3 regions of the Methylobacterium sp. Leaf87 genome follow, and region 2 is predicted to be linked to each of the others. Evidence: riboswitches for the same ligand, from Rfam matches in the RefSeq annotation. Region 2 holds a riboswitch; each other region holds the start of a gene.

Region 1 (10,170 bases), on a different contig from region 2:
GCACGGACCTGCCGGGCGGGAGCCACGACCAGCTCATCCGCGCCATCAAGGAGAAGGTCCTGCCACTCGGCGACGACATCGCCTTCATCCCCGGCCACGGCCCGACGAGCACGCTCGGCGAGGAGCGTCTCACGAACCCGTTCCTGCAGGATTGACCCGACGCTACGACACCGTGGACGGGGCACCCGTCAGCCCCCGCCACGCACAGCGAAAGCAATGCTTTTTCAAGGCGGAAGGCTTATAAAGGCCGTTGACGCATTGCAGGCGTGTCCGGGGCTCGCGCCGGGGCACGAAGGATCACGCCCGGACCCGCCTGCCCGAGGAACTTCATGTCCGACACGACTCACAACAGCTCAGACGCCACCCACAACAGCGCGGCCGCGGCCTACGGCGCGGAATCCATCCGGGTCCTCAAGGGCCTCGATGCCGTGCGCAAGCGACCGGGCATGTATATCGGCAACACCGACGACGGCTCGGGCCTGCACCACATGGTCTACGAGGTGGTGGACAACGCCATCGACGAGGCGCTCGCGGGCCACGCGGACCTCGTCTCCGTCACGCTCAACGCCGACGGCTCGGTGACCGTCTCGGATAACGGCCGCGGCATCCCCACCGACATCCACAAGGAGGAGGGGATCTCGGCGGCCGAGGTCATCATGACCCAGCTCCATGCGGGCGGTAAGTTCGACCAGAACTCCTACAAGGTCTCCGGCGGCCTTCACGGCGTCGGCGTCTCCGTGGTCAACGCCCTGTCGCAATGGCTGCGCCTGCGCATCTGGCGCAATGGCAAGGAACACGCCATGGAGTTCCGCCACGGCGACGCGGTGTCGCCGCTGGTGGTGGTCGGCGACGGCAACGGGCGGCGCGGCACCGAGGTGTCGTTCCTCGCATCCACCGAGACCTTCACGAGCATCGAGTTCGACTACGCCACCCTGGAGAAGCGCCTGCGCGAGCTCGCCTTCCTCAATTCCGGCGTGCGGATCGTCCTCACCGACGCGCGCCATGCCGAGCACAAGCGCGAGGAGCTGTACTACGAGGGCGGCGTCGAGGCGTTCGTGCGCTACCTCGACCGCTCGCGCAAACCCATCGACGGGATGGCCAAGCCCATCATGGTGCGGTCCGAACGCGACGGCATCCGCGTCGAGGTGGCGTTCTGGTGGAACGACTCGTTCAACGAGACCGTGCTGCCGTTCACCAACAACATCCCCCAGCGCGAGGGCGGCACCCACATGGCGGGCTTCCGCGCCGCGCTGACCCGCCAGGTGACGGGCTACGCGGAATCGTCGGGCATCGCCAAGCGCGAGAAGGTGACGCTCACGGGCGAGGATTGCCGCGAGGGCCTCACGGCCGTGATCTCCGTGCAGGTGCCGGAACCGAGTTTCTCCTCGCAGACGAAGGACAAGCTCGTCACGGCAGCCGTACGGCCAGCGGTGGAGAACGTCCTCAACGAGGGCCTGTCGAACTGGCTCGAGGAGAACCCCGCCCAGGCGAAATCCGTCATGGGCAAGGTGATCCTGGCGGCCTCGGCCCGCGAGGCGGCGCGCAAGGCCCGCGAGACGGTGACGCGCAAAGGCGTCCTCGACATCGCCTCCCTGCCGGGCAAGCTCGCCGATTGCCAGGAGCGCGACCCATCGAAGTGCGAGATCCTCCTGGTGGAGGGCGATTCCGCCGGCGGTTCGGCCAAGCAGGGTCGCGACCGCACCTTCCAGGCGGTTCTCCCCTTGCGCGGAAAGATCCTCAACGTCGAGCGGGTGCGCGCCGACCGGATGCTGTCGTCGGATCAGATCGGCACGTTGATCACGGCGCTCGGCGCCGGCATCGGCCGCTCGTCCACGGACCGCGAGGGCTTCAACCCGGAGAAGCTGCGCTACCACCGCATCATCATCATGACCGACGCGGATGTCGACGGCTCGCACATCCGCACCCTGCTGCTGACGTTCTTCTACCGGCAGATGCCGGAGGTGATCGAGCGCGGGCACCTCTACATCGCCCAGCCGCCCCTCTACAAAGCCTCGAAGGGCAAGCGGGAAATCTACCTCAAGGACGAGCGCGCGCTCGAGGACTACCTCATCGACGCGGGCGTCGACGGGGCGGTGCTGCGCCTGGCCTCCGGCACCGAGTTCGGCGGCCAGCAACTGAAGGCCCTCGTCGAGGAGGCGCGCCAGTTCCGCGGCCTGATGCAGGCGCTCCACACCCGCTACGACCGCGCCGTGGTCGAGCAGGCGATGATCGCCGGCGCCTTCCGGGTCAATGTCGACGAGAACGCGGCGGAGGCCGAGGTTCTGGCCGACCGGGTGGCCCGACGCCTCGACCGGATCGCCGACGACATCGAGCAGGGCTGGGAAGGCTCCGTCAGCGAGGGCGGCTACGTCATGAGCCGGACCTTGCGCGGGGTGCGTCAGGTCGCGACCCTTGATGCCGGGCTCATCGCCTCGCAGGAAGCGACGCGGCTCGCCGACCGGGCCGAGGCCCTGCGCGAGATCTATCACGAGCCCGTCACCTACGCCCGCAAGGGCGACGAGACGACCCTGCACGGCCCCGTCGGCCTGTTCGAGGCGGTGATGGCGTTCGGCCGCAAGGGTCTCCAGCTCCAGCGCTACAAGGGTCTGGGCGAGATGACCGCCCAGCAGCTCTGGGAGACCACCCTCGACCGCGACGTGCGCTCGCTCCTCCAGGTGAAGGTCAAGGACACCCAGGACGCCGACGACCTGTTCGTGAAGCTCATGGGCGACGTGGTCGAGCCCCGCCGCGAGTTCATCCAGGACAACGCGCTCAGCGTCGCCAACCTCGACGTGTGAGGCGCGTCATCGAGACGGCGCGGGGCGGCGCAGACGCCGCCAGCCGAGCACGATCCCCGTGAGAGCGATGCCGGCGCCGAGCCCGTTCAGGGTCCACAGGACGAGGTCCCAGGCCGGGCGGTGGCGCGTCAGGATCGCGAAATCGAAGCGGTGGGGGGCGGAGAACAGCCAGCGGTTGGCCCGGCCGCTTCGGTCGAGACGCATCAGGATCTCGCCCGTTTCCGGGTCGAGATAGGCCGAGGTCTCCGCCGGATCGTCGAACCGGACGCGCAACACCGGCAGCACCCGTGTCTCGTGGTGCGGGTACCAATAGGCGTCGTAGGCCGTCAGGGTCTCGGCCGCGACGACCTGCGCGCCCGGCAGGATGCGCGCCGCCGCCGTGCTCAAGGATTGCGGCGCCACAGGCGGTTCGACATGGCGTCGCCCGTCCGCATCGGTGGCGACCGCGTGGACCTGTCCGGCGATGCCGGTGAACCGAATCTCGACGGGACCGGACACGGCGACGGTGCGCAGGGCGTCGAGGCCGGGGAGGGGCGCTTCTCCCATGACGGCGCTCCGCATGGCGGGTGTTGGGCTCGGCCCGGAAAACCAGCGGTTCGGGTTCATCGACAGCCAACCGCTCGCGACCCAGCCGAGGAGCGCCACGCCGCCGACGATCCCGAACAGGTGGTGCCAACGCATAACGCCGCGATAGGGCGAGACTCCCATAGCGTAGGGCCGGCGCAGGCGCAGGCGCCAGACCCCGAGGACGAGGCCGCTCAGGACACCGGCCACGGCGATGCCGGAGATCCACAGCACCACGTCGCGCCACAGCTCGGCCCGGGCGCGCAAGGGCGTGAGGTAGATCCAGTGCGGGATCGACCCGAGCCAGTTCCAGCCGCGCACGAACCGCGTCGTCTCTAAAACGACGGCGCCGGTGACCTGCGAGACGTAGCGCTCGGTGCCGGCGGAATCGTCGTGGGCGACGACGTGGAACGGGCGGAACGGATCGTAGCGCGCCGTCACGGTCCACTGGTCGCGCTGGATCGTCGTCACGCTGGGGTTCGGACCGGTCCCGCCCCGGGCCCGAACCAGGGCCAGAGCTTCCGCCCCCGACAGGGGTCCCAGCACCGCGCCGGTCTCGGCCGAGACCGTCCCGAGTTCGCCCGTCGGGAGGATGGTCCGGTAGACCGGCGCATCGCCGCGCATGCCGAGCGACAGGGCGAGGGGCAGGCGCGTCAGGCCGAGGGGCTTCAGCGCCGCGTCGGGGCCGAGCCGCACCCGATCCCAGGCGATGGGGGGCAGGCCGGCGAGCCGCGCCGCCTCCGTCAGGTTGGGGAAGGGGACGTACATCATCACCAGGCCCGATAGGACCCAGGTGGCGAGGAACATCCCCGTGGCGATGCCGAGCCAGCGGTGGCCGAGGATCAGCCACCGCTTCATTGGTTTCAGGAGGCGGCGCACGGCGCGTCAGAAGCTGACGCTGTAGGCGACCTCGAACGAGCGCGGCCGGCCGAGGAGCCAGTTTGTGCCAACCCCGTTCACGGCGTTGCCGCTGATGGCGTAGACCGTGTCGGCGAGGTTGTAGGCCCGCACCGACAGGCGCGAGGCCGGCCCGACCTGATAGTCGAGCCCGGCATTGAGCAGGGCGTAGTCCGGGCGCCGGGCCATGTTGCCGAAATCGCTGAAGGTCTCGCCGACATACTGCACGCCGATGCGCGCCTCCCAGGCCGGGGCGAAGGCCCAGTTCACCCAGAGGTTGGCGACGCGCTCCGGCACGTCGATGGGCTGACGACCGGCATAGGACACCACCGCACCAGCCACCGCCTGATTGAAATCGTCGTACTGGGCGTGGAGGAGGGCGACGTTGGCATCCACCCGCCAGGCATCGAAAAGGTGAAGGGACACGGCCGCCTCGACGCCCTGCGAGGATTGCCGGCCGACCTGGGTCGAGACGGTGGGCTGGCCCGGCACGGTGGAGACGAGGTTGTCCTTGACGATGCGGTAGCCGGCGAGCGTCCACTCGGCCAGCCCCCCGAAGGCGATGCCCTTGGCGCCGACCTCGACCTGCTGGCCGGTGGAGAGGCGGAAGTTCGCCAGACTCTGCGACAGGGTGATGAGGCTCCCCACCGGATCGGTGGCGGTGGCGTATTGGGCGTAGAGGGAGAGGTCGGGCGTCGGGGCGTAGACGGCACCGAAGCGGTAGCTCAGGGCCTGGAAGTCGCGCTGGAAGGTGGCGCCGGAGACGAGGTTCCGGCGGTTCAGGGTCGGGGCGTCGAAGCGCACGCCCGTCAGCAGCGAGAGCTGATCCGACAGGATCAGGCGGTTCTCGGCGAAGACCGAGGCCTGGTTGGTCGACGTGGCATAGGCGGGCGAGGCGCGGCCGTTGGCCGGGAACAGGCCGGGATCGTAGGCGAACGGATCGACGCTCGTGGTGAGGCCGCCGCCCTCGGACTGGAAGTTGTTAGTGTGCCGGAAGGCGATGTGATTGACGTCGAACCCGGCCAGAAATTCGTTGCGGAACCCGAACAGGGTGCCCCGGACCGTCGCGTCGAGGCGATTCCCGACCTGTTCCTGCTGGTGGTAGATCTCAAGGTAGTCCGAGCGGTCGATGCGGCCGGTGCCTCGGTTGAAGGCGTATTGCTCGACGTCGAGCCACTGGCGCCGGCTCTGGAGCCGGTAGGCGGTGTTGCGCACGGTGATGTCGGCGCTCGGGCTCCACTCGGTCCTGAGCTGGGTCCAGTTGTCCGTCCAAAAAATCTTGGCGTCGCGGACGTTGTAGTTGTTGAACCGGATGGAATCGAGGATCCGCCCGTTGACCAGCGGCGTACCCCAGTAGCGGGCGGGCTCCTGGTAGCCGAAGTCGTGGCTGAGTGTGAAGGCGAGGTCGGGGGCCGCCTGCAAGGTCAGCGCGCCGGAGACCGCGAGGTTGCGAAAATCTCCGTCGGGCTGCATCCAGCCGCCGGACCGGTTGCCGCTGATGTTGAAGCGGTAGGCCAGGGCCTCGCCGATGGGGCCGCCGGAATCGAGGGCGAGTCGGGCGAGACCGTCCGAGCCCAGGGCCGCGCGGGCCTCGTTGATGGGCGTGAACACCGGCTTCTTCGTCACCACGTTGACGACGCCGCCGATGGCCCCGTCGCCGTAGAGTACCGAGGCCGGGCCGCGCAGGACCTCGATGCGCTCGACGTTCCAGGTGTCGAACGGGAAGGTGACGGTGCCGGCGCCCACGTAGAGGCGCGTGCCGTCGTAGAGCTGCTGGATCGAGTTCGGGCCGGCGAATCCGCGCGCCGTGAAGGCCCCATTGCCGTTGCCGGGGGCCGCCACGGTGGTGATGCCGGTGGCGTTCTCTGTCACGGCCTCCGCGACGGTGTTCTGGCCACGCCGGCGCGCGGTCTCGCCCGCGATCACGTCGACGCTGGCCGGCGTCTCCAGGGGCGTCAGACCGAGGCGGCTGGCGCCGCGATCCACCGTGCGCAGGTTGAGCCCGGCGGGCGCGACGCCGGAACCGGCCACCGACAGGGTGTCGAGGGTGACGGCCGGCTCCTGCGCCGAGGCCGCGATGGGAGCGAGGACAAGGAGAAGACATCCTCCGACGATCCCGGGACCGGGGCCGGGATGATGCGCGAGGCAGGAACGTGGAAACAGCATGGCGATGCGAATTGTCCGAGGGCGCGCGACGTACGCGACGACGCTTCCACTACGCCTAAAACGAATGTTATAACGTTACAATCGTTCAGTCCTGGCCAAGCCTTTTCGTGCGACGACGCATGAGCTCGACGGCCGCACGGGTGCGGTACGCGATCACGATCGATAGGCAATGAAGGCAGTGGTTCGGGCGGGCGCATGCGGAAACGGCGGGCGCGCACGGGGCGCGGTGTGGCACGTCACCGCGAACGAGGCCGATCCGTTCGCGGCATGCGAACGCCCCGACACCCATCAGGACACCCCGCCCGATGCGTTTCGCGTGTGACCACGACTGACGGCAGGTCTCCTGGCTCGCGGGTCACCGCCCTCTCATCGTCTTCCCAGGCCGGGATCTTGGCAGATCCGGAAGACCCAGTGACGTGTTGATGATGGGCTCGCCGCTTACAGTTGCGGGGGCAGCCGCGGCATCGAGCCGAAGCCCTCACCGCGTTCCCTTTTGATCCTCCGGAGAGGAACCGTCACGGTCACGCTAGGGCTTCGCCGAGCACCCCGTCAAGCCGAAGCGCGGATCGTGACGGTCGATCCAGCGGCAAAGCGGAATTCCAGGCACACCAACGGACCGACGACGACCAAGCGCCGAAAACCACGTTGACGCCTGATTGGAGTTATTCTAATTAAGAACGGCGCGGGCGGAGCGACTGCCCATCCGACCGAGAGAGACACAATGACCAGCAACCACAGCATCGCCTGCGAGAGCTGCCGCTTCTTCGACGATCACAAGCTCAACGGCGGCGCGGCAGCCGGCGATGCGGGCCTGTGCCGCTTCAATCCGCCCGTGAGCCAGCCGGAGCCGAAGTCCCCGGGCCTTTGGCCGGTGGTGGCGTCCAAGGATTGGTGCGGTCACTTCACGGCCGAGATGACCGCTGCCGAATAAGCGCACCCCCATCACGAAGCTCTACGAGCCGGCGCGAAAGCCCCGGCTTTTTGCGTTCGGGTCCGGACCGACGACCTGCGAACCGGATTCCAGCGACGGCGGGGCGTCGTGGTCATGATCCGGTCACCTTCGCGTCCGAAGGCGGGGCATCACCGCACGGGGCGACGACCGCGTGTGGCCCGGTGACGGTCGTCCGGCGCGGCTCCGGCGGGCCGACACGACACGGCTGATGGCGCCGCCCGGCAGGTTTTCGAAGTTTGAGGATGTCCAACCCATGATCGACCGATCGACCCTCGCCGCTCTGGCCGGCCTGACCCTGGCCGCGCTGCCCGGGTCCGCCCTGGCCGCCACGCCCAACGACGCGACCGGGACCTACCTCACCGAGGATGGCCGCGCGCGAATCCGCGTCGAGAAATGCGGTCCGCAGAACACCAACCTGTGCGGCTACGTCGTCTGGCTGAAGGTGCCGTTGAACGACAAGGGCCAGCCCCGCGTCGACTTCAAGAATCCCGACACCAAGAAGCAGGCGCGCCCGTCGCTGGGGCACCAGCTCATCATGGGTCTGAAGCCGGATGCCGACGCCCGTTACGCCGGGAAGATCTACAACGCCGACGAGGGCAAGTTCTACGACGTGACCATGTGGGCCGATCAGCCCACCGAATTGTCCGTGCGGGGCTGCATGCTCGGGTTCCTGTGCGGATCGCAGACCTGGAGCAAGGTCAACGACGTGGTTCCGGGCCAGCTCACCGCGGCGACGAACCAGCCCGGCGGCCCGCGTTCCGACGCCGAATGGGCGCCCAAGCCCGCGGCCCCGAAGCCCGGCGCGAAGCCGGCCGCTCCCGGAACCGCACCCGCCGCCCCCGCGGCGGAGTAGGATCGCGGGTCGCCCGCATCGAGCCGCTCGACTCATCGGGAAAATTTCGAGCCGGCTTCGCCCAGCGGAGCCGGCTTTTTGTAGCTCTGGATCAGTCCACCAGGGCGGCGTAGGTCAGCACCCGCAACTCCCGGCGGATCGGCAGGGCCGAGGACGGGATGAGCTGGGCGAGGAGCACCACCGCGAGATCCTCGGCCGGGTCGACCCAGAAGGCGGTGCTGGCGAGCCCGCCCCAGGCGGCCTCGCCGGGCGTTCCGACGATCTGCGCACGGGCCGGATCGAGCATCACCGAGAAGCCGAGCCCGAAACCGATGCCCGTATAGGCCGTCTCGGAGAAGCGCGGCTGGCCCATGGCGGCCAGATCGCCGTCGAGGTGGTTCGTGAGCATGAGATCGACGGTCTTGCGCCCCAGCAGCCGCACGCCGTCGAGTTCTCCGCGCGCCAGGAGGAAGCGGCAGAAGCGCATGTAGTCCCCCGCCGTGGAGACGAGGCCGCCGCCGCCGGAGGCCACCACCGGCGGACGCGCGAACCGGCTCCCGACGCAATCGTCGTAGACCTTCAGGCTGCGCTCGCGAAACAGACTGTAATTCGCCGCGAACCGCTCGACCTTGTCGGGTGGAACGAAGAAATCCGTGTCGAGCATGCCGAGCGGCGCCAGGACGCGCTCCCGCATGAACTCCGCGAAGTCCTTGCCGGACACGACCGCGACGAGGTAACCGAGGACGTCCGTGGCGACGCTGTAGTTCCACTCGGCCCCGGGCTGGGCCAGCAGGGGCTGGCGGGCAAGGCGCTCCACCACGGTGGCGAGGCTGTCGGTCTGCGCCTCGCCGAAATCGACGCCGTTCTGGCGGTAGAGGCCATCGACGAGGGTGGCCTCCATGAAGCCGTAGGTCAGGCCGGAGGTATGGGTGAGGAGGTCGCGGATGGTGATGGCGCGCTGCGCCGGCTCGCTGTCGAACTTCACCCGGTTGCCGCCGGTGAGCACCCGCATGTCGGAGAATTCCGGCAGGAAACGGGTGATGGGATCGTCGAGCTGGAAGCGCCCCTCTTCGTAGAGCATCATCACCGCCACCGAGGTGAGCGGCTTCGTCATCGAATAGATGCGCGCGATGGTGTCGGGGGCGAACGGCTTCTCCCGGGCGATGTCGGCGAGACCGTGGGTGCGGAAATACGCGGTCTTGCCCGCCCGCGCCACCATCACCGAGAGGCCGGCGAGCTTCCCGTCGGCCACCAGCCGCTCCATCCAGCCGTCGATTCGCCCCAGGCGATCCGGGCACAGCCCCACCGCCCGCGCCTCGACGTCGATCTCACCGTGCATGCCATCGCTCCATCACACCGTGACGGCATGTAGCCGGGCCTGACGGGGACGCAACCCCGGCGCCATGGTCCTACCAACCCATGGAGCCGGGACCACCCTTGAACGGGCCGACGAGGCCCGGCGTGATCCAACCGCCGTAGAACCCGCCGGGCTGCGGCGTGGCGCGGACGTCGCCGACGAAGCAGCCGTCCATCGGTCCGGCATAGAAGGCGAGGTATCCGGCGATGGCGCGAAAATCCGGCGTGGGATCGGGATAGGCCCAGGCCGCCCCCTCGGCGCGGCGCCCGCCGGCCGAGACGTCGTGGAGCACGGCGCGGCCCTTCCACTCGCAGAGGCCGGCCCGGCGCGGCGGGCCGAGCACGCCCGGGGCCACGTCGGCGGGCGGGATGTAGTAGGTCGGCGGATGGCTGGTCTCGAGGACGCGCCAGCCCGCCACCGTGCTGGCGATGGTCTCGCCCGAGAACACCACCCGCAGGCGCCGGGCGACGCGCTCCAGGCGGGGCGGCCGCGGGTAATCCCAGACGCTCTCCTCGTCGGGACCGGGGTGAATCGGTGTCGGCCACATGCGCAGCGGGCTCCTGGCGTCGGGATACGGATGCGTGAGTTAGGGCACGGCGTGGGC
Region 2 (10,170 bases):
GAGGCCGAGGATCACGCGCGGGTCGAGGCGGCCGTGCTCGGCCTCCACCATCTTCACGGCGCGGGGCAGGTGGGCCTGAACCTCGGCGCGGACCTTCTCGCGGCCGGCGGCGTCGAGGAGGTCGGCCTTGTTCATCACCACGAGGTCGGCGCAGAGGATCTGGTCCTCGAACACCTCTTCCAGGGGATTGTCGTGATCGACGTTCGTGTCCTCGGCACGCTGGGCGGCGGAGGCCGCCGGATCGTCGGCGAAGAAGCCCGCCGCCACGGCCGGACCGTCGATGACCGCGATGACGCCGTCCACGGTAACCCGCGAGCGGATCGCAGGCCACTGGAACGCCTGGACCAGGGGCTTGGGCAGGGCGAGGCCGGAGGTCTCGATAAGGATGTGCTCGGGTGGGTCGGCTCGGTCGAGGAGCTTGTTCAGGGCCGGCACGAAGTCGTCGGCCACGGTGCAGCAGATGCAGCCGTTGGCGAGCTCGACGATGTCCTCGTCTTGGCAGCCTTCGATGCCGCAGGCGGCGAGAAACGAGCCGTCGAAGCCGATATCGCCGAACTCGTTGACGATGATCGCGAGCCGCCGGCCGTTCGCGTTCTCGACGAGGTGGCGCACGAGGGTCGTCTTGCCGGCCCCGAGGAAGCCGGTGACGATAGTGCAGGGAATCTTCTCGACCAGGGTCATTCGGCGGCGTCCGTACTAGGGTGCGCCGCGAGCGGCGGGATGCGGGCGACGACGCCCTTGCGGAATTCCTGGGGCCGAGCCTTCCACGGCACGACGCCGTCGGGCGTCTCGCCGTAGAGGCCGACCCCTTCGAGGATGATCCGGGCGGATTCGGTGGCGTCGAGGTCGCCGTAGACGTAGGTCCAGCGCCCTTCCGAGGCCACCGCCACGGTGCATGGCCGCTTGCAGACGGAGAGGCACTCGACGCCTTCGATCCGCAGGCCGGTCTGGCCGTGCTCACCGACGGCCTCCCGGAGCGCGTCGAGGAGGCGCGCACCGGCGCGGGGTTCCGCCGGGTCGCCGGCCGCACGGCAGGCGGTGCAGACGTAGAGGGTGACCACGTCAGGCATGCGCCGTCGCCTTGCGACCGAACAGGGCCCAGGCCCAGCCGTAGGCGAGCCCGATGACCGCCCAGAACACGAAGGCGATCCCGAGCGAGCGTGCGGCGAACTGGGCCGCGTAGCCCGCCGGCAGGGCGGAAGCCGCGTGGCTCGTCTCGGGTGCTCCGGCGAGGTGTGGTGCCACGATCAGGACGAGGCCGCCCGCGATGGAGATCGGCGCGCGGCGGATGGCGATGAGGTAGAGCCCCATGGCGGTGGCGACGGCGGTCATCACCCACCAGAACTGACGATCGGCGAGGGGGGCGGCGTCCATGCCCGGTAGTTCCGGCGGAAGGCCGAGGGCCGGCGCCAGGGCGACGGCGAGGAAGCCCGCCACGGCGAAGCGCAGGCCGGTCTCGGGCGTCGGTTCGCGCCCGCAGGCCAGCAGCACTGCGCCGAGCAGCAGGGCATACCCGACGCCGCCCACCAGGGTGGCGAGCGCCGTGAACGCCATGCGCGGCAGTCCGGGTCCGGGCTGCCAGGCGGGCGCGGTCTCGCCGCCGGACACGCCCGGGTCCTTCGCGCCGTGATCGTGTCCGCCATGCACCCGCACCACGAGGGATGCGAATCCCGGCGCGGGGGGCGATACGGGGGCTTGAGCCTGCGTCTCGTAACGCTCGGCCGCGATGATGAGCGGAGAGGTCAGGGCGAGCTGCAGGCCCGTCGCGACGATAGCCGCGAGGAAGCCGGCGACCAGGGCCGCCGACACGAGCCGGATGATCATGGGGTGTCTGCCTTCAGGCGCCAGGCGCTCAGTGGCAGGGAAAATTCTGGGTGTGGCGGAAATCGTGCGCCGCGTTGTGGAGCGCCATCGCCGGGGCGAAGCCCGCCATGAACACGAGGCCGAGGCCGAGGAACGCGGCGACGAGAACGGCCCCGAGGCGCTCGTTGGTGCGGGTGCCGGTCAGAACGAGGGTGTTGGTCGACATCGGTTGATCTCCTGGCCGCCCCGCCGGCGGCCGTGGTCGAAGGTGAGGACGAAGGTCCCCGGTGCCGGACGGCAGGTCTCCTGGCTCGCGGGTCATCCGGAACCTGCCGCCTTCCCGGATCGCTCCGGTGGCCGATGGCAGGCCCGTCGCCGCTCACAGTTGCGGGGGCAGCCGCGGTTTCAAGGCGCTTGCCCCTCACCGCGTTCCCTTTTCACCCCGTCGCCGGGGCACCGTCCGATCCCGATGCTTCTACGCGGTCGCGCGATCCCTGACAACGCGCCGCTGTGCCGTTTGCATCGCCTTTGACCACACAAGGGCGTTTCGGGCTAAAGAAGCCCCATGCGGCAGCCGTCCCCCCCATGACCGAGATATTCCCCCGTGTGACCCTCGTCCTCGGCGGCGCGCGCTCGGGCAAGAGCGTCCATGCCGAGGGGGTGATCGAGGCGCAGCCGCCACCCTGGCTGTATCTCGCAACGGCCCAGGCCTGGGACGACGAGATGCGCGACCGCATCGCCCTCCACCGCACCCGAAGGTCGGCCGACTGGATCACGCAGGACGTGTCGATCGACCTGCCCGAGGCGGTCGCGGCCGCGCGCGGACCGGTACTGGTGGATTGCCTCACCCTCTGGCTCACCAACCTGATCCTGGCGGAGGCCGACGTCGAGGCCGCGACCGGGGCGCTGCTCTCCGCTTGCGCCGACGCGCCGGGGCCGGTGGTCCTGGTCGGCAGCGAGGTCGGCCTCGGCATCGTGCCCGAGAATGCCCTCGCCCGCCGCTTCCGCGACGCGGCAGGGCGGCTTCATCAGCGCCTCGCCGCACAGGCCGACCGCGTCGTGTTCATGGTGGCGGGGCTGCCGATGATCGTGAAACCCCAACTTGGAGACCACGCATGAGCGACGCCGCCGACCGCCATCGGGAGAAGATGGAGAAGCGCAAGGCCGTGCAGGATGCCGAGGTGGCGGAGAAGACCATCGAGAAGGGCCTCCTCATCGTCAACACGGGTCCCGGCAAGGGCAAGACCACGGCGGCCCTGGGCCTGATGCTGCGGGCGCTGGGCCATGGCTGGCGGGTCGGCGTGGTGCAGTTCATCAAGGGCGCCTGGGACACGGGCGAGAAGCACGCCCTGAAGGCCTTCGGGAACCAGATCGACTGGCACACCCTCGGCGAGGGCTTCACCTGGGAGACCCAGGACAAGGCCCGCGACATCGCGGCGGCCGAGCACGCCTGGGCGAAGGCCCTGGATCTCATGGCCGATCCGAGCATCCGCCTCGTGGTGCTGGACGAACTCAACATCGCGTTGCGCTACGACTACCTGCCCATCGACGACGTGGTGGCGACGTTCCGGGCACGCCGACCGGACCTCCACGTCATCGTCACCGGCCGCAACGCCAAGCCGGCCCTCGTCGAGGCCGCCGACCTCGTCACCGAGATGGGCTCCGTGAAGCACCACTTCGCGGCGGGCGTGAAGGCGCAGGAGGGGATCGAGTTTTGAGGTGCCGGCCGTCATGACCCGCGCCATCATGATCCAGGGCACCGGTTCGGATGTCGGCAAATCCCTCATCGTCGCCGGTCTGTGCCGCGCCTTCGCCCGGCGCGGGCTGCGGGTGCGGCCGTTCAAGCCGCAGAACATGTCGAACAACGCCGCCGTCACGGCCGATGGCGGCGAGATCGGACGGGCCCAGGCGCTTCAGGCGAGGGCCGCCGGAGTGGCGCCCTCGGTCCATATGAACCCGGTCCTCCTCAAGCCCCAGAGCGAGACCGGCAGCCAGATCGTGGTGCAGGGCCGGATGGTCGGCCAGGCCGCGGCCCGGGACTACCAGGGCTGGAAGCCGCGCCTCCTCGGGGCCGTGCTCGAAAGTTTCACCCATCTGAAAGCCGAGGCCGACCTCGTCGTGGTCGAGGGCGCCGGCTCGGCGTCGGAGGTGAATCTGCGCGCCGGCGACATCGCCAACATGGGCTTTGCCCGCGCGTCGAACACGCCGGTGATCCTGCTCGGCGACATCGACCGCGGCGGCGTCATCGCCAGCCTCGTCGGCACGAAGGCGGTGATCGACCCGGCCGACGCGGCGATGATCCGGGGCTTCCTCGTCAACCGCTTCCGCGGCGATCCGAGCCTGTTCGCCGACGGCATGGACCTCATCGCCCGCCACACGGGTTGGCCCAGCCTCGGGCTGATCCCGCATTTTCCGTCCGCCGTCCGCCTGCCCGCGGAGGACGTTCTGGGACTGGTCGGCTCCGAAGCAGGCGCGGCGGGTCGCACGGTGGTGGCCGTCCCCGTCCTGCCGCGCATCGCCAATTTCGACGATCTCGATCCCCTGCGGGGCGAGCCGAACGTCTCCGTGGTTCTGGTTCGTCCCGGGGAGCCGATCCCCGTGGCCGACCTCGTGCTCCTGCCGGGCTCGAAGACCACCATCGCGGACCTCGATGTCTTTCGGGCCGAGGGCTGGGATATCGATCTCGCCGCCCATGTCCGGCGCGGCGGCCGGGTGCTCGGCCTCTGCGGCGGCTACCAGATGCTTGGGCGCCGCCTCGCCGACCCGCACGGGATCGAGGGCGCCCCCCGGACGGTGCCGGGTCTCGGGCTCCTCGACGTCGAGACGGTGATGACCCCGGTCAAGCGCCTCGAGGCCGTCACCGGCACCTCGTTGCCCGACGGCGTACCGTTCTCGGGCTACGAGATGCACCTGGGTGATACCACCGGACCCGACGCGGCGCGCCCGCTCGTTCGTTTCGCCGATGGGCGCCCGGACGGGGCGATTTCGGCCGACGGCCGGGTCGCCGGCACCTACGTGCATGGCCTGTTCGCCGACGACGCGCAGCGCGCCGCGTGGCTCGCGCGCCTCGGCGCCCGGTCCGGCGGCGACGCCTACGAGGCGGGGATCGAGACCGTGCTCGACGCGCTCGCCGACCACCTAGAAGCCCATGTGGATTGCGACCGGCTGCTCGTCCTGGCGGCGTAGCGGGTCAGGCGTGGGGCGATCCTTGCGGAAGACGAGCGCGGTCGCCGGCATCGCCGTCATCGACTCCGTCGGCAATTCCCGCGGCTTCATCGTGCAGGATGCCACGCCGCGCATCCGCACTGGCGCGCCTTGGCCCCGGTCTAGGTCCTCGCGGGTTGTCTCGGGCTGCGGGCCTGATGGTTCTCGGTACTGTCGGTGCTCCGCCGCGGTACTGCGCGTCGAAGCACGCCAGCGGTCGGTCAGGCCGGAGCAATATGGTTCGACCCGTCCTGATGCGCCGAGCCGGCCGCCTACGGGATCGCCACCGCATACTCGCGCGGCCCGCCGTTCAGTACACTGTCGAACACCACCAGCACCCGACCGGGGCCGAGGCGCACGACGCCTTCGGGCTTCGCCCTGGAATCGTCGCCGTCCAATGGCGCAAGGGTGCCGAGCGCCGTGACCTTGCCGGACGACGGATCCGCGAGGAACAGCCCATAAGGCACCGACAAGCCGTTGCGGGTCGGACCCGAGAGGACGAGAAGGCGCCCGTCCGGCAGGGTGGTGAGATCACGGATGCCGGCATCGGCCCCGAGGGCGAGGGGGATCGTCGTCGGTTTGACGTCGAGCGGCGCGTCGCCGGGGGCGAACAGGGGCGCGACGGGTACGGAGACGAGGAAGGCCCGTCCGTCGATGACGGGCGCGCGGAGACCCGCGTAGAGAGTGTCGCCGATGACCGCGAGGCCCTCGACGTTGAGACCGGAGAGCGGTTTGCCGCCCTCGCGGGGTTCCAGATCCTTCAGAAAATACGCGCCCACCGTATCGGCATTTCGCAGGGCGTCGCCGAGGCGGTAGGTGGTCTCCACCCTGATCCCGGTGGCGTCGGCGCGCAGGCGCGCGAGGATCGCGGTGGAGAGCTTGAACTCCCGCCCCCGCCGGCTGCAGCCATGCGAGCCGGTGACGTAGAAGTCGGGTGCCGCATACGCCACGGCCTCGCCGTCCATCTCGCGGTACGCGCCTTGGCCCAGGGTGCAGTCGCCCGTGGTCGGGGGCGCGCCGACGGTGGCGGTGGGCGGCTTGCGGCCGACGATGTCGACGACGGCGCCCGGGGTCAGCGTCGTGCCCTGGAGGGTGACGAACTGGGCGCCCGCCGCCTCGTCGTCCACCACGACGCAGCCGCGCCGACCGGCTTCGGCCGGCGCGCAGGCGATGCCGCTGATGTCCTCGGCCGGCTTGGTCTTCTTCTTCGTGATCTCGCCCGCCAGTCCCTCGGCGACGGCGTAGGGCTGCCCCACGGGCTGCAGCATCTCGGCCCGGGCCGGCGACAGGAACGCCAGTCCCCATGCGGCAGCGACGAGGGAAGGACGAATCATGCGGTATCTCCGACGGACGGGCGGCGTGGCCGTGCTCATAGCAGCGCAACCGCGACGAGGGCGAACGTCACCGCGGTGAGGCCGAACAGCAGGAGGCACGCCGTGCGATAGAGGGCGAGCGCCCGCTCCACGTCGGCCGGGCCCGCCTCGGCGCGGCCATCGCCCATCCAGGCATCCTCGACTGAGGTCGCGCCGTAGACGCGCGGACCGGCGAGCCGCAGGCCGAGGGCTCCGGCCATGGCGGCCTCGGGCCACCCGGCGTTGGGCGAGCGGTGGCGTCGGGCGTCGCGCCGGAGGGCGCGCCATGCCGCGCCCGGCGAGGCGCCGCTCTGAAACAGCGCCGCCACGACGATGAGTCCGCCGGCGAGGCGCGAGGCCGGCAGGTTGACGAAGTCGTCGAGGCGGGCGGCGGCCCAGCCGTAGGCTTCGTGGCGCGGGGTGCGATGGCCGATCATGCTGTCGGCGGTGTTGATCGCCTTGTAGAGCGCGCCGCCCGGCAGGCCGCCGACGCCGATCCAGAATGCCGGCGCCACGATCCCGTCGGAGAAGTTCTCGGCGAGACTCTCGATGGCGGCCCGGCAGATGCCGGCCTCGTCGAGGGTTTCGGGATTGCGACCGACGATCATCGACACGGCGACGCGCCCGCCCGCCAAGCCGTCGTCACGAAGATCCGCCGCCACGCGGGCGACGTGGTCGTGCAGGCTACGTTGGGCCGGCAGGCTGGCGCAGAGCAGGCCGAGGGCCACGAGGCCGCCCCAGTTGCCGAACAGCGCCGCGGTGGCCGTGAGCCCGAAGGCGGTCCCGGCCACCGCGGCAAGAAGCAGGACCAGCCCAAACACGCCCATGATCCGGCGCCGGTTCTGGCCACCCGTGTTCAGCCCCCCGTCGAGCCGGCCGATGAGGGCGCCGATCCAGGTGACAGGGTGGCCGAGCGCCCTGTAGAGCCGGTCGGGATAGCCGGCGGCCGCCTCGACGGTCAGGGCGAGCAGCAGGATGGCGAGCGTATCGGGCGGATGGGTGAAGGCGGTCCAGGGCATGTGGGTTCGGTCAGCGAGCCAGTCCCCATCGCGCATGGCGGCGATCTCGACGCGGCGCGCACCCTGTTCCCGGATGCGCCGACACCGTGGATCGACCTCTCGACGGGGATCAATCCGGTGCCCTACCCGTGTCCGCCCCTCGAGGCCAGCGCGTTCCACCGCCTGCCGTCGTCGGCCGACCTCGCGGCCCTGAACGCGGCGGCGGCCCGGGCCTACGGTGTCGCCGATCCGCGCGGGATCGCGGCCGCCCCCGGCACGCAGATCCTCATCGAGACCCTGCCGCGCCTGTGGCCCCGCGCCCGTGTCGCCGTGGTGGGGCCGACCTATGCCGAGCACGCGGCCGCGTGGGGGAGGGCCGGCCATTCCATCGTGGCCGTGTCGACGCTCGACGCGGAGGCCGACGTCGTGGTGGTGGTCAATCCGAACAACCCCGACGGGCGGACCTGGGACGGCGCCACGCTCCGCACGCACGCGGATCGGCTGGCGGCGCGTGGCGGCCTCCTGGTGGTGGACGAAGCCTTCGCGGATCTCGAAACCGTCGACTCCCTCGGGCCGCATCTCCGGCCGGGTCTCGTGGTCCTGCGCTCCTTCGGCAAGACCTATGGGCTCGCTGGCATTCGACTCGGCTTCGCCCTGGCGGAGCCTACCCTTGCGGGCCGCCTCGCGGAGGCGCTCGGCCCCTGGGCGGTGTCGGGACCGGCGCTGGCCATCGGCCGGGCGGCGCTCGCCGATGCCGAATGGCGCCGCGCCGCGTCGGTCGCGCGCGGTGCCGATGCGGGACGCCTCGACCGGATGATCGCCCGCGCCGGTGGGCGGGTGGTCGGCGGAACCCGCCTGTTCCGCACGGCCGACTTCCCGAACGGGCCGGAACTGTTCGCGCGACTCGGCGCCGCCGGGATCTACGTCCGGCGCTTCGCCGCGGCCCCCGCGCGCCTGCGCTTCGGCCTGCCGGCGGACAGGACCGAATGGTGCCGGCTCTCCCGGGTCCTCAGGTAACCTTCGGCGTCCCGGGCTCGAGGATCGCGACGAGGAGACCGGCGCCCGAGAGGGCGAGGCCCACGGCGCAGACGCCGGGCCAGCCGGCCATGAGGAAGGCTTGGCTGCCGGCGAAGGCCCCGAGCGCCCCGAACACGAACATCACCGTGAAAAGAACCGTGTTCACCCGTCCGCGCGCGCCCGGGACGAGGGCGTAGACCCGGGTCTGGTTGGCGATGAGTGCGCCGTTGAGGCCGATGTCGATGAGGAGAACGCCGAGCCCCACGGCCACGAGGGAGACGTTGCCGCCGGCCCACAGGACCACGAAGGCCGCCACCACAAACAGGCTGCCGGCCACCACCACGGGCCGGGCGCCGCGCCGGTCGGTGTAGCGGCCCGAGACCGGCGCGATGAACGCGCCGACGACCCCGATGACGCCGAACAGCCCGGCGCCGGCCGCCGTGAGATCGAAGGGCGGCGCTTCGACCAGGAGGGCGAGGGTCGTCCAGAACGCGTTGAAGCTCGCAAACAGCAATCCCTGGCACAGGCTGGAGCGGCGCAGGGCCGGCTGGGTGCGAACCAGATGGAGGATCGACACCATCAGGGCGCGGTAGCGCAGGGGCCTGGTCTGGGCCGTGCGCGGCAGGGTCGCGGCGGCGATCCCGGCGATGATCAGCGCCACGGCGCTGGCGGCGTAGAACACCGCGCGCCAGCCGTATTGCGCGCCTACGAAGCCACTCACCGTCCGCGCCAGGAGGATGCCGCTGAGGAGCCCGGTCATCACTTGGCCGACCATGCGGCCCCGGGTGGCGTCGGGGGCGAGTTCGGCGGCGAATGGCACCGCCTGCTGCGCGGCCGAGGCGAGGAACCCGATGGCGAGGCTCGCTCCTGCGAGCGCTCCGAGGTTGGGACTCATGGCCGCCGCCAGGAGGGCCACGGCGAGGCCGAGCATCTGCGCCAGGATCAGGCCGCGCCGCGGCAGGCTGTCGCCGATGGGCACGAGGCACAGAATGCCGAGGCCGTAGCCGACGAGGGAAGCGGTCGGCACCAGGACTGCCGCCCGGTCACCGAATTCGCTCACCAGCAGGGCGAGAAGGGGCTGGTTGTAGTAGATGTTCGCCACGGCGCCCCCGGCGATGAGGGTGAGGCCGAGGCGTGCCCGAAGGGTGAAGTCGTGGTCCGTCGCCGGTGCTGTTCCGCTCATGCCGCGCCCCGTGTCGCCGCCGGGCGCCAAGCGCACGTCTCTGGCATGGCCGAAAGCGTCATGGCCGAAAACCTTCCGATCGGGGTGAGGAGGGGTGAGTAAGGCCCAGCGGGCCGTGTCGGCAAGGCCGGTGGAGCGGGCCGGCCGGACGCGTCGTCGCAGGACCGTTACCTTCGGATGAGCCCGTTCTCATGTTTTCGAGGTAGGGACTGCACGATTTGACGGCCAAGGCCACCCGAAGACGGCGTACAAGCCGGGCGAGGCTCTTGGAATACGCGGATTCTTGCGGTCTGATCGTGAACGGGATCGGGTGATGCCGTGCTTCGTTCCACCGGAGCGCGGTGCCGGGTCCGATGACGGAGCCTCGCATGCCGAATTACCGTATCGAGTTCGCCAAGGAGATTCTCGGGGTACCGTTCCCCGTCGGCTCCGTTGCCATTGTTCGAGCCCGCGATCCCATGCGGGCCCTGCGCGCTGCCGAATTGCGCTTCGCGCGCCAGCACGGGGTCGAGGATTGGCGGGAGCGGGCCGACCGGGCCGAGATCATTGCCGGCGGGGATGCGAGCTGAGGGACACGGCGTTCCTTTCTCGTATCCGAGTCCACGCAGGCGTT
Region 3 (10,170 bases), on a different contig from region 2:
GAAAGCCGGAACCTCCGATCGCAGCGACCGGATGGCGGTCCCGGTCGAGCTCGGTCGGGCCCATCGCACGGATGTGACTTTTGAGCCCTCACAAACGGACTGATCCGTGGCGTTGGCGCGTAGGCGGGGAAGTTACGCAGTGTTACATGATCCTAAACCTCCGGCTCCGACGAGCCGCCATCGCGGGAGACTGTTCCGGTTGAAGCCACGGATGGACACGATGCCGAGGATCGACCTCACGGCCTGCGACCGCGAGCCCATCCACATCGTCGGCAGCGTGCAGCCCCACGGCTTCCTGCTGACCCTGGACGCAGCGAGCCTCGTCGTGGCGCAGGCCAGTGCGAACGCGCCGGCTCGGGTCGTCGCCGGCGCGAGCCTCGATGCTGTCCTGCCCGAGTTGGTCGCGGTGGTGCGCCGTTACCTCGACGCTGCGCCGGCCGAGGACGGGGCCCACTACCTGCGCACGGTGACGCTCGGCCCGGCGGGTGCGCGGCAGACCTACGAGGTCGCGGCACACCGGGTCGACGACCTCGTCGTGCTCGAACTCGAAGAGGCGGATGCTTCCGTCGAGGAAGGGCTCGATGCCCTGACGCCACGGCTGCGTGCCTTCGTACAGCGTCTGCGGGTGGCCCGCTCCATCGAGGAGCTCTGCGACATCGTTGCCGAGGACATCCGGCACATCACCGGCTTCGATCGGGCGCTGGTCTACCGTTTCGACCGGGACTGGCACGGCACCGTGCTGGCCGAGAACGGAAACGGGGTTCTGCCGTCCTACCTCGATCTGCGCTTTCCCGCCTCCGACATCCCGGCCCAGGCGCGTGAACTCTACCGCCGCAACCGCCTGCGCATCATCCCGGATGCCGGATACGCGGCGGTCCCGATCACGCCGCCCCTGACGCCGGCGGGTACGCCCCTCGATCTCAGTCAATCCGTCCTGCGCAGCGTCTCGCCCGTGCACGTCGAGTACATGCGCAACATGGGCACGATGGCGTCCATGTCGGTGTCGATCCTCGTCGACGACACGCTCTGGGGCCTGATCTCCTGCCACAACCGCACCCCGCACCGGGTGCCCCTGCAGGCGCGCAACGCCTGCGACGTCCTCACCCAGATCTTCGCCCTGCAACTCTCCGCCCGCGAGCGGGGCGCCCAGGCCGAGCAGCGCTTGGCACTCGGGGCGGTCCAGGCGCGGCTCCTCGGGTTCATGGCCGAGGAGGACAGCTTCGTCGACGGTTTGTTGAAGCATCCCGACGACGTCCTGGCGCTGGTGAACGCGGCGGGAGCCGCCATCGTCACGGGCGACCATTGCCGCGTCATCGGCACGACGCCTTCCGAGGCCGAGGTCCGGACCCTGTACGACTGGCTCTCGGTCGAGGGCGATGCGGCGGAGGTCTTCGCCACGGAGTCGCTGTCGGAGCTTCTGCCGGCGGCCGCGGCTTTCGCCACCGAGGCCAGCGGCCTGCTCGCGATCTCGGTTTCCAAGAAGTACGCGAGCTACATCCTCTGGTTCCGGCCGGAGGTGGTGCGGACGGTGAAGTGGGGCGGCAATCCGGTCAAGCCGGCGACGCCCGATCCGGAGGGCGGCCCCGACCGCCTGCATCCGCGAAAGTCGTTCGAGATCTGGAAGGAAACGCTGAAGGGGCGCGCGCTCCCCTGGAGTGTCCCGGAGATCGAGGCGGCCAAGGATCTGCGCGCCTCGGTCCTCGGGATCGTGCTGCGCCGGGCGGAGGAACTGGCCGCGCTGAGCGAGGAGCTCCAGCGCTCCAACAAAGAGCTGGAGGCATTCTCCTACTCGGTCAGCCACGACCTGCGGGCCCCGTTCCGCCACATCGTCGGCTACTCGAACCTCCTGAAGACGCGCGAGGGCGCCAACCTGTCGGACAAGGGCCGGCACTACGTCGACACCATCATCGAGGCGGCGTTCTCGGCCGGAACCCTCGTGGACAACCTGTTGGCCTTCTCGCAGATGGGCCGCAACGCCCTGAACCGGGTATCGGGCGACATGAACGCCCTGGTTGAGGAGGTCCGGCGCAAGGTTCTGCGCGATGCGGCGCCCGCACACGTCGTGCGCTGGGAGATCGGGCCCCTGGGCCGTGCCTACGCCGACCCGTTCATGCTGCGCCTCGTCATCGAGAACCTGCTTTCGAACGCGCTGAAGTACAGCCGGAACCGACCCGAGGCGGTCATCGAGATCGGACGGCTTCCCCCAAAAGACGGCGAGGCCGTCTTCTTCGTCCGCGACAACGGGGTCGGCTTCGACATGACCTATGTCGACAAGCTCTTCGGCGTGTTCCAGCGCCTGCACCGAGTCGAGGAGTTCGAGGGCACCGGCATCGGGCTCGCCAACGTGCGCCGCATCGTCGAGCGCCATGGCGGCCGGACCTGGGCCGAGGGCCGGCTCGGCGAGGGCGCGACCTTCCACTTCACGCTGCCCTTGCGGGGCGAGGCACCCTGAGAGATGGCCAACCTGAAACCGATCCTTCTCGTCGAAGACAATCCCAACGACATCGAGCTCACGCTCGCGGCACTGGAAGCGGGTCAGCTCGCCAACGAAATCGTCATTTGCCGGGACGGGGCGGAGGCCCTCGATTTCGTCTACAGGCGCGGCGCACACGTGAACCGAGCGTTGCAGGACCCGGCCGTGATCCTGCTCGACCTGAAGCTGCCCAAGGTCGATGGCTTGGAGGTCCTGGCCAAGGTGAAGGGCGATCCGCAGACCCGGTCCATCCCGGTGGTGATGCTCACCTCCTCGCGCGAAGAGACCGACGTGGTGCGCTCCTACGACCTCGGGGTGAACGCATTCGTGGTGAAGCCCGTTGGGTTCAACGAATTCTTCTCGGCCATCCAGGAACTCGGCGTGTTCTGGGCCGTCCTGAACGAGCCGCCGCCGCACAAGGGAGGCTGGCCATCGAACACCTGATGGACGCCGACGACGCGATCCGCATCCTCCACCTGGAGGACAGCGATCTCGACGCCGAACTGGTGGAGGCCGCCCTCGACGGCATGGGGCGCCCCTACGTGATCGATCGGGTGATGGACCGCCCCGATTTCGCCGCCGCCGCCCTACCGGGCCGTCATGACTTGATCCTTGCGGATTTCGTCCTGCCGACCTTCGACGGCATCAGCGCCCTCGCCGTCGCCCGGGAGCAGTGCCCGGACACGCCGTTCGTCTTCGTGTCCGGCACCCTCGGCGAGGAGACCGCCGTCGAGGCGTTGAAGAACGGCGCCGTCGACTACATCACGAAGCAGCGCCTCGAGCGTCTTCCACGCACCGTCCTGCGGGCGTTGGCGGAGGCCCAGGCGAAGGCCGACAAGCGTCGGGCGGAGGCCGCGCTTCAGGCGCTCAACGATACGCTGGAACTCCGCATCGCCGAGCGGACGCGGGAACTCGCCACCTCGAACGCCGAATTGCAGATGCAGATCGTCGAGCGCGAGCGGGTGGAAGAGGCCCTGCGCCTCGCCCAGCGCCTGGAGGCCGTCGGGCAGCTCACGAGCGGTGTCGCGCACGACTTCAACAACCTGCTCACCGTCATCTCGGGCAACATCGAGTTCCTCGGGCGCGAAGTCTCGACCGAGCGCTCGAAGCGTCGGCTCGCGATGATGAAGGGAGCGGCGGATCGGGGCGCGAATCTCACGGCGCAGCTCCTCGCCTTCTCCCGCCGCCAGAGGCTGGAGCCCACCCCGGTCAGTCTGAACCAGACCGTCGCCTCCATGCGCGACCTGCTCCAGAGCTCCATCGGCGGCGCGGTGCGCATCGAGACGACCCTGCAGCCCGACCTGTGGCCGGCCTTGGTGGATGCGACCCAGATCGAACTCGTCATCCTCAACCTCGCCATCAACGCGCGCGACGCCATGGTGGTCGGGGGATGTCTGACCATCGAGACGGCCAACGTCACGGTCACCGGCCCCCAGACGCGCCCCGAGCAGCCGATGCCGGGCGAGTACGTGATGGTGGCCGTCAGCGACACGGGAACGGGCATGCCGCCGGAGGTGGTGGCGCGCGCCTTCGAGCCGTTCTTCACCACCAAGGAGGTGGGCAAGGGTTCGGGGCTCGGGCTCGCCCAGGCCTACGGCTTCGTGAAGCAGTCAGGCGGCGGCATCCGCATCGACACGATCGTCGGGGAGGGGACCTCGATCCGAGTCTACCTGCCCCGCGTCGAGGACGGAACGAGCGCCGTCCACGAGGCCCCCCACATGACCGCATGCGGGCTTGGCCGCTTGCCGGGCGGACAATCGGTCCTGCTCGTCGTCGATGACGACACGGCTGTGCGCGAGGTCACCACCACCCGCCTCGCGGAGGCCGGTCACGCGGTGCGCGAGGCGGGCTCGGGCCTCGCGGGACTGGCGTCCCTCGAGGCGGACCCTTGCGTCGATCTCGTGGTGCTGGACTTCGCGATGCCGGGCATGAATGGGGCCGAGGTCGCCACCGAGATCCGCAAACGCTGGCCCAGCCTGCCGATTCTGTTCGTCACCGGCTATGCGGACACCACGGCCCTGATGAAGGTCGGCGCGGTCGGCGCCGACAGTATCGTTCAGAAACCGTTCCGGGACGGCGAGTTGGAACGCAAGGTCGGGGAGGCCATCGTGAATCGACCCGCGCCCGGTCTGCGCCTAGTCTCGGGCGGCTCCTCCGGCAGCTGAATCGATCGTCCGCCCCGGATCCGCGGGTTTCGAGGAAGACAGCCGGCTGGCGTCCTGGACCTCGCCGCCTTCGTCCTCGGTGTGCGCGGCGCCGGGGCTCGCCACGATCCTGCGTGTCTCGGCCCGGCAGGTCTCGCGCCGTGACGTTCCGATCGGCGGCCGAGGGCGCTCGGCCTTGACTTCTCCGGACCCGGATGGAACCGTACAGCCGTCAAGGTTCTCGCGGTCCTCGGATCGCGAGCTAAGAGGGAATTCGGTCGAGCCCATCGGGGCGATGCCGAAGCTGCCCCCGCAACTGTGAGCGGTGAGCCGCTGCCGAGAACGGTCACTGGTGCCATGCACCGGGAAGGCCAGGCAGAGGCGTCGATCCGTGAGCCAGGAGACCTGCCTTGGCGACGAACGTCTCTCGGGCGGGGTGCTCCGGTGGGTCGCATGATCGACGTCGGCCCGTCATGGTCGGCGCGCGCCCGTGCTGCTCGGCCTGACACGTCCAGAACCATTTGGATGGTGTTGATGGCCGCGATCGATCACCCCTTTCCCGAAAGCGTTCCCGCTCAGAACCGGCCCGGCGACACGGAGCCCGTGCCCGAACTCGGCTTGCTTGGTTTCGGCGTGCAAGGTTTCAGCTTGCATGGTCAAGCTTCGCAACGTAATAATGTTTCAAACGCCATTCAGGCTCCTGAGCCGGTGCCGGGGGGCGTCCCGTCATCGGGCGACGGGCTGGAGCGGCGCTCATCCCGTTCGAGACCCGATACGATGCTCCTGAAAAACGGCCTGCGCCTCGGCGTCGCCCTCGCGGCCCTGTCCCTGACGCCGTCGGTCCGTGCCGAGGAGACGGCGGTCACCCTGGACACCCTCACGGTGGAGGGCACCGGCATCGGCCTCAACGTGCCGGAAGGCGCCATCGGACTCATCGGCCCGACCCCGGGTTTCAGCGCGGCGCGCGCCGTGAGCAGCACCAAGACCGACACGCCCCAGCGCGACGTGCCCCAGGTCGTCACGGTTGCCTCGCGCGAGGTCATCACCGATCTGGCCGCGACGCGAGTCGACCGGGTGTTCAACTACACCCCCGGCGTCGCCCAGCAGAACAACTTCGGCGGCCTCACCGTGTTCAGCTACGCCGTGCGCGGCGTGACCACGTCCGAGATCTTTAAGAACGGCTTCGCCATCAACCGGGGCTTCCCGCCGCCGCCCGACACCCAGAACGTCGAGCGCATCGAGGTCCTGAAGGGCGCGGGCGGCGCCCTGTTCGGGCGCAGCGATCCGGGCGGCGTCGTCAACATCATCACCAAGCAGCCGACCGCCGAACGCTTCGTCGAGATGGGTGGCCTGTGGGGCAGCTTCGAGCAGTTCCGCGGCACCGTGGATGCCGGCGGCGCCCTCAACGAGGACAAGACGGTCCAGTACCGCTTCAACTTCGCGGGTGGGCGCCAGAACAGCTTTCGCGATTTCGTCGACGGCGACCGGCTGTTCGTGGCGCCGTCCCTCAGCTGGCAGATCACGCCCGACACCAAGGTCACCGTCGAGACCGAGTTCGTGCGCAACCGCATCGTGTTCGACCGGGGCGTGATCGCCATCAACCGGCAACTCGGCTTCCTGCCGATCTCGCGCTTCCTCGGCGAGCCGGGCCAGAGCACCGAGCAGACCTCGAACACGATGCAGGTGCGCCTGGAGCACCGCTTCGACGCCGATTGGCAGATGCGGCTCGGCGCACATTTCAACACCGGCACACTCGAGGGCGAATCCGCCGAGGTCCGGAGCATCGCGGCCGACAACCGCACCGTTGCCCGCGACCGCAACTTCCGGGACTACCGCTGGGACACCGCCATCGGCCAGGCCGAGGTGGTGGGCCGCTTCGCCACCGGCCCCCTGGCACATACCCTGCTCCTCGGCTTCGAGCGCGAGAGCACCGACAGCCGCACGGTCTACCTGCGCTCGAATGTTCGCCAGAACCCGTTTTCCATCGACATCTACAACCCGCGCTACGGCCAGCCCCTGCCGCCGTACGCCATCCCGCGCAACAACCTCGAGCGGGTGACCAATACGGCCCTCTACGCCCAGGACCAGATCGCGCTCAGCCCCGAATGGAAGGCGCTGCTCGGCGTCCGGTTCGATTTCTTCGAGCAGTCGTTCCGCGAGCGCATTCCGCGCAGCGACGTCGAGCAGTCGCGGGCCGCCGCGACGCCCCGCGCCGGACTCGTCTATCAGCCGCTCCCCGAACTCTCCCTCTACACCAATGTCGGCACGAGCTTCCGGCCGAACATCGGCCCAGATGCGGCGGCGGCCTCGCGCGGGGTGCCGTTCGCCCCCGAGACGGGCATCGGCTACGAGGTCGGCGCCAAGCTCGACCTCTATGGCGGGGCGCTCGGCCTCACCGGTGCGGCGTTCCATATCGAGCGTGAGAACGTACTGACGCCCGACCCCAACAACAGCGGCTTCTCCCTCGCGGCGGGCGGGGTGCGCAGCCAGGGCTTCGAACTCACGGCCACGGGCCAGATCTCGCCGGAGCTGCGCCTCATCGGCGGCTACGTCTACGCCGACGCCGTAGTGACGAAGGACAACGTCCTGCCCGTGGGTGCCCCCCTCATCAACATCCCCAAGCACAGCGGCAGCCTGCTCGCCGTCTACGAAGTCCAGTCCGGCCCCTACGCGGGCCTCGGAATCGGGGGCGGCGTGCGTGGGGTCGGCGAACGCGCCGGCGACGCGGGCGGCACCGGTTTCGTCCTGCCGGCCTACGTGGTCGCCGACGCGCTGGCGTATTACCGCTACGAGAACATCCGCTTCGGCTTCAACGTCGAGAATATCTTCGACAGTGAGATCTACGAGAGCTCGCTCAACGTGTTCCGGGTCTATCCCGGCGCACCGCGACGCTTCACCGGCACCGTCTCGGTGCGGTTCTGATGCTGGAGTCGCACGAACCGGTCCTGGCGATCGGCGACGTCGTCATGACCTTCGGCGGTCGCAGGGCCCTCGACGGCCTGACCCTGACGTTACATGCGGGCGAAGTCTTCGCCCTGCTCGGCCCCAACGGGGCCGGCAAGACCACGACCATCAACCTCATCCTGGGTTTCCTGAAAGCGGAGAGCGGGACGGTCCGGGTCTGTGGAATCGATGCGGGCGCCGCCCCCATCGCGGCGCGGGCGGCCATCGCCTACATCCCCGAGCAGGTGGCGCTCTATCCCATGCTCTCGGGCCGGGAGAACCTGCGCTACTTCACGACTCTGGCGGGCCTCGCCCTGTCTCGCGACGCGGCCGACCGCCTGCTGGCGCAAGCCGGTCTCGCGACCGAGGCGCACGCGCGCAAGGCCGCGACCTATTCGAAGGGCATGCGCCAGAAGGTCGGCATCGCCATCGCCCTGGCGCGCCGGGCCCGGCTGCTGCTCCTCGACGAGCCGACCTCGGGCCTCGATCCGAGCGCGTCGGCGGATTTCTCGGCCGTGGTCCGGGCGGCCGCCGCCCGCGGCACAACCGTGCTGATGGCGACCCACGACCTCTACCGGGTCAAGGAGGTCGCCGACCGGGTCGGCGTGCTCCAGACCGGACGCATCGTCGAGGAGATCAGCCCGGTACACCTCGACCATGCGGCGCTGGAGCGCCTCTACATCGAGCGGCTCGCGTCGTGAGGCTGGTCCGGGCCGAACTCGGTCAGCTCCTGAGCGACGCCCGCCTGCGCTGGATCGGCGCCGTCCTGGTGGTGCTCCTCGGCGTGGCCCTCGCCGGAGCTTGGCGACAGGCCGTGCGCGATGCCGGCGATGTGAGAGCGATCGCGCAGGCCGAGCGCGGACGCTGGCTCGGCCAGGACGCCAAGAACCCGCATTCGGCCGATCATTACGGGCTGTGGGTGTTCAAGCCGTCCGCGCCGCTCGCGATCCTGGATCCCGGCATCGAGCCCTATACCGGCCGCATGGTCCGCATCGAGGCCCACCTGTTCAACGATGCGGTCTTCCGGGCGGTCCAGGACGCCAACCCGCTCGCGCGCGCGGGCCTCGGCAGCGTCGCCGACATCGTCCAGCTCATCGTGCCCCTGGCCGCGATCCTCCTCGGCTTCTCCGCCTTCGCCGCCGACCGCGAGCGCGGTACCCTGCGGCTGGCACTCGGCAACGGCGCTGCGCCAGGCCGGCTGTTCATGGCCCGCTTCGGCGCGCTCCTCGCCGCCCTGGCCCTCCTCGTCGGCCTGCCGTTGCTCGTCCTCGGCGGCCTCGCTGCGGTGAGCCTCGACGCGCCCGGCTGGGAGGTGTGGCCGCGCCTCGTCCCGTGGGTGGCCGCACAGCTCACCTATGCGGCCCTGTTCCTCGTTCTGGCCATGACCCTGTCGCTGACGGCCCGCACGGCCCGCTCGGCGCTGGCGGCATCGCTGCTGGCCTGGGTGCTCGTCTGCGTGGCCGCTCCCCGCCTCGCCACCGTCGCGGTGGACGCCACCACACCGGCGCTCTCCTACGGCGAGACCCGCGCCCGGATCGAGGAGACCTTCCCGGGGCACCGCACCGCGGAAGCGAACGACGACCGGGCCAAGGCCGTCCTCGCCCGCTACGGCGTCACCGACCCGGACGCCCTGCCCGTCGACCTGCGCGGCCTGATGATGAGCGAGAACGAGCAGCACAATTTCGCGGTGTTGGATGCCGCGTTCGGCGCCTTCTTCGACAGCCTGCTGCGCCAGGAGCGGGCCTATGCCTGGGCCGGGCTTCTGTCCCCGCGCATCGCCCTCCAGGCGCTCTCCGCCGCCCTCGCGGGAACGGACTTTCCCCAGCATGTCCGCTTCGTCTGGGCCGCCGAGCATTACCGCCGGGGCATCTCGCGGCGGATGAACCAGGCGATCATCGACAATCCGCAGGGCGGAGAGCGCCGCTACACCGCCGACCACGACCTCTGGGAGACGGTGCCGCCCTTCGATCATGGCCCGATGCCCCTGGCAGACGCGGCCTGGGCCGTGCCCCTCGCCATCCTGGCGACATGGCTCGCCGTCCTGGGCGGAGCCGCCGTCCTGGCGGTCCGGCGGCTGACGCCATGAAGCTGACGCCATGGAGAACGGATCACGCCGTGAGGCGCGCCCTTCGCCTCCTCGCCGCCGAGACCGGCATGGTTCTGCGCGAGCGGCTGACCTGGGCGGTGCTGGCGGCCCTGTTCGCCGCCCTGCTGCTCGGCGCCCATACGGGGGCCGTACGGGTGGAGGCCGAGCGCGCCGCCCTCGCGACGCTGGCCGCGGAAGAGGGGCGGGCCATCGTCGCCGCCCGCGAGGCCTACGCCCGCTACGCACGGGCGACGCCGGTGAAGATCAACTACTGGCAGGATCCGACCAACGCCTTCGGCTACATGACGCAGTTCCTCACCGTCCACGCCGTGAAGCCGCCGACCCCGCTCGCTGCCCTGGCCACCGGGCAGTCCGACGTGCAGCCCTCGTTCATGCGCGTGAGTTTCGGGTCGAGCACCGTCTTCGACGATGTCGCGTACGAACTCGGGTCGGCGGCGCGGCTGAAGCTCGGGGCCTTCGATCTCGCCTTCGTACTCGCCGTGCTCGTGCCGCTCGCCATCATC

The links. A riboswitch is a leader RNA that binds a small molecule or an ion and turns the genes downstream of it on or off. The one in region 2 is predicted to bind cobalamin.
Region 1: linked by a shared signal. The riboswitch ahead of ASF22_RS09945 (TonB-dependent siderophore receptor) and the one ahead of ASF22_RS01200 (CbtB-domain containing protein) in region 2 are both predicted to bind cobalamin.
Region 3: linked by a shared signal. The riboswitch ahead of ASF22_RS12115 (TonB-dependent siderophore receptor) and the one ahead of ASF22_RS01200 (CbtB-domain containing protein) in region 2 are both predicted to bind cobalamin.

What each region holds. Positions count from the first base shown of each region.
Region 1 is NZ_LMMI01000013.1:12,004-22,173, forward strand. It holds gene ASF22_RS09930 (MBL fold metallo-hydrolase) at 1-155, shown strand, start outside; gene gyrB (DNA topoisomerase (ATP-hydrolyzing) subunit B) at 330-2,798, shown strand; gene ASF22_RS09940 (peptidase) at 2,805-4,220, opposite strand; gene ASF22_RS09945 (TonB-dependent siderophore receptor) at 4,248-6,425, opposite strand; cobalamin riboswitch at 6,741-6,957, opposite strand; gene ASF22_RS09950 (hypothetical protein) at 7,147-7,356, shown strand; gene ASF22_RS09955 (DUF2147 domain-containing protein) at 7,631-8,230, shown strand; gene ASF22_RS09960 (serine hydrolase domain-containing protein) at 8,322-9,548, opposite strand; gene ASF22_RS09965 (DUF427 domain-containing protein) at 9,619-10,113, opposite strand.
Region 2 is NZ_LMMI01000001.1:253,697-263,866, reverse strand. It holds gene cobW (cobalamin biosynthesis protein CobW) at 1-681, opposite strand, end outside; gene ASF22_RS01210 (DUF1636 domain-containing protein) at 678-1,070, opposite strand; gene ASF22_RS01205 (CbtA family protein) at 1,063-1,824, opposite strand; gene ASF22_RS01200 (CbtB-domain containing protein) at 1,853-2,029, opposite strand; cobalamin riboswitch at 2,082-2,279, opposite strand; gene cobU (bifunctional adenosylcobinamide kinase/adenosylcobinamide-phosphate guanylyltransferase) at 2,389-2,922, shown strand; gene cobO (cob(I)yrinic acid a,c-diamide adenosyltransferase) at 2,919-3,521, shown strand; gene ASF22_RS01185 (cobyric acid synthase) at 3,535-4,989, shown strand; gene ASF22_RS01180 (DUF3616 domain-containing protein) at 5,280-6,341, opposite strand; gene cbiB (adenosylcobinamide-phosphate synthase CbiB) at 6,377-7,378, opposite strand; gene cobD (threonine-phosphate decarboxylase CobD) at 7,379-8,374, shown strand; gene ASF22_RS01165 (MFS transporter) at 8,367-9,557, opposite strand; gene ASF22_RS01160 (hypothetical protein) at 9,926-10,126, shown strand.
Region 3 is NZ_LMMI01000021.1:3,323-13,492, reverse strand. It holds gene ASF22_RS12130 (ATP-binding protein) at 221-2,452, shown strand; gene ASF22_RS12125 (response regulator) at 2,456-2,917, shown strand; gene ASF22_RS12120 (response regulator) at 2,917-4,638, shown strand; cobalamin riboswitch at 4,836-5,045, shown strand; gene ASF22_RS12115 (TonB-dependent siderophore receptor) at 5,395-7,539, shown strand; gene ASF22_RS12110 (ABC transporter ATP-binding protein) at 7,539-8,261, shown strand; gene ASF22_RS12105 (DUF3526 domain-containing protein) at 8,258-9,646, shown strand; gene ASF22_RS12100 (ABC transporter permease subunit) at 9,676-10,170, shown strand, end outside.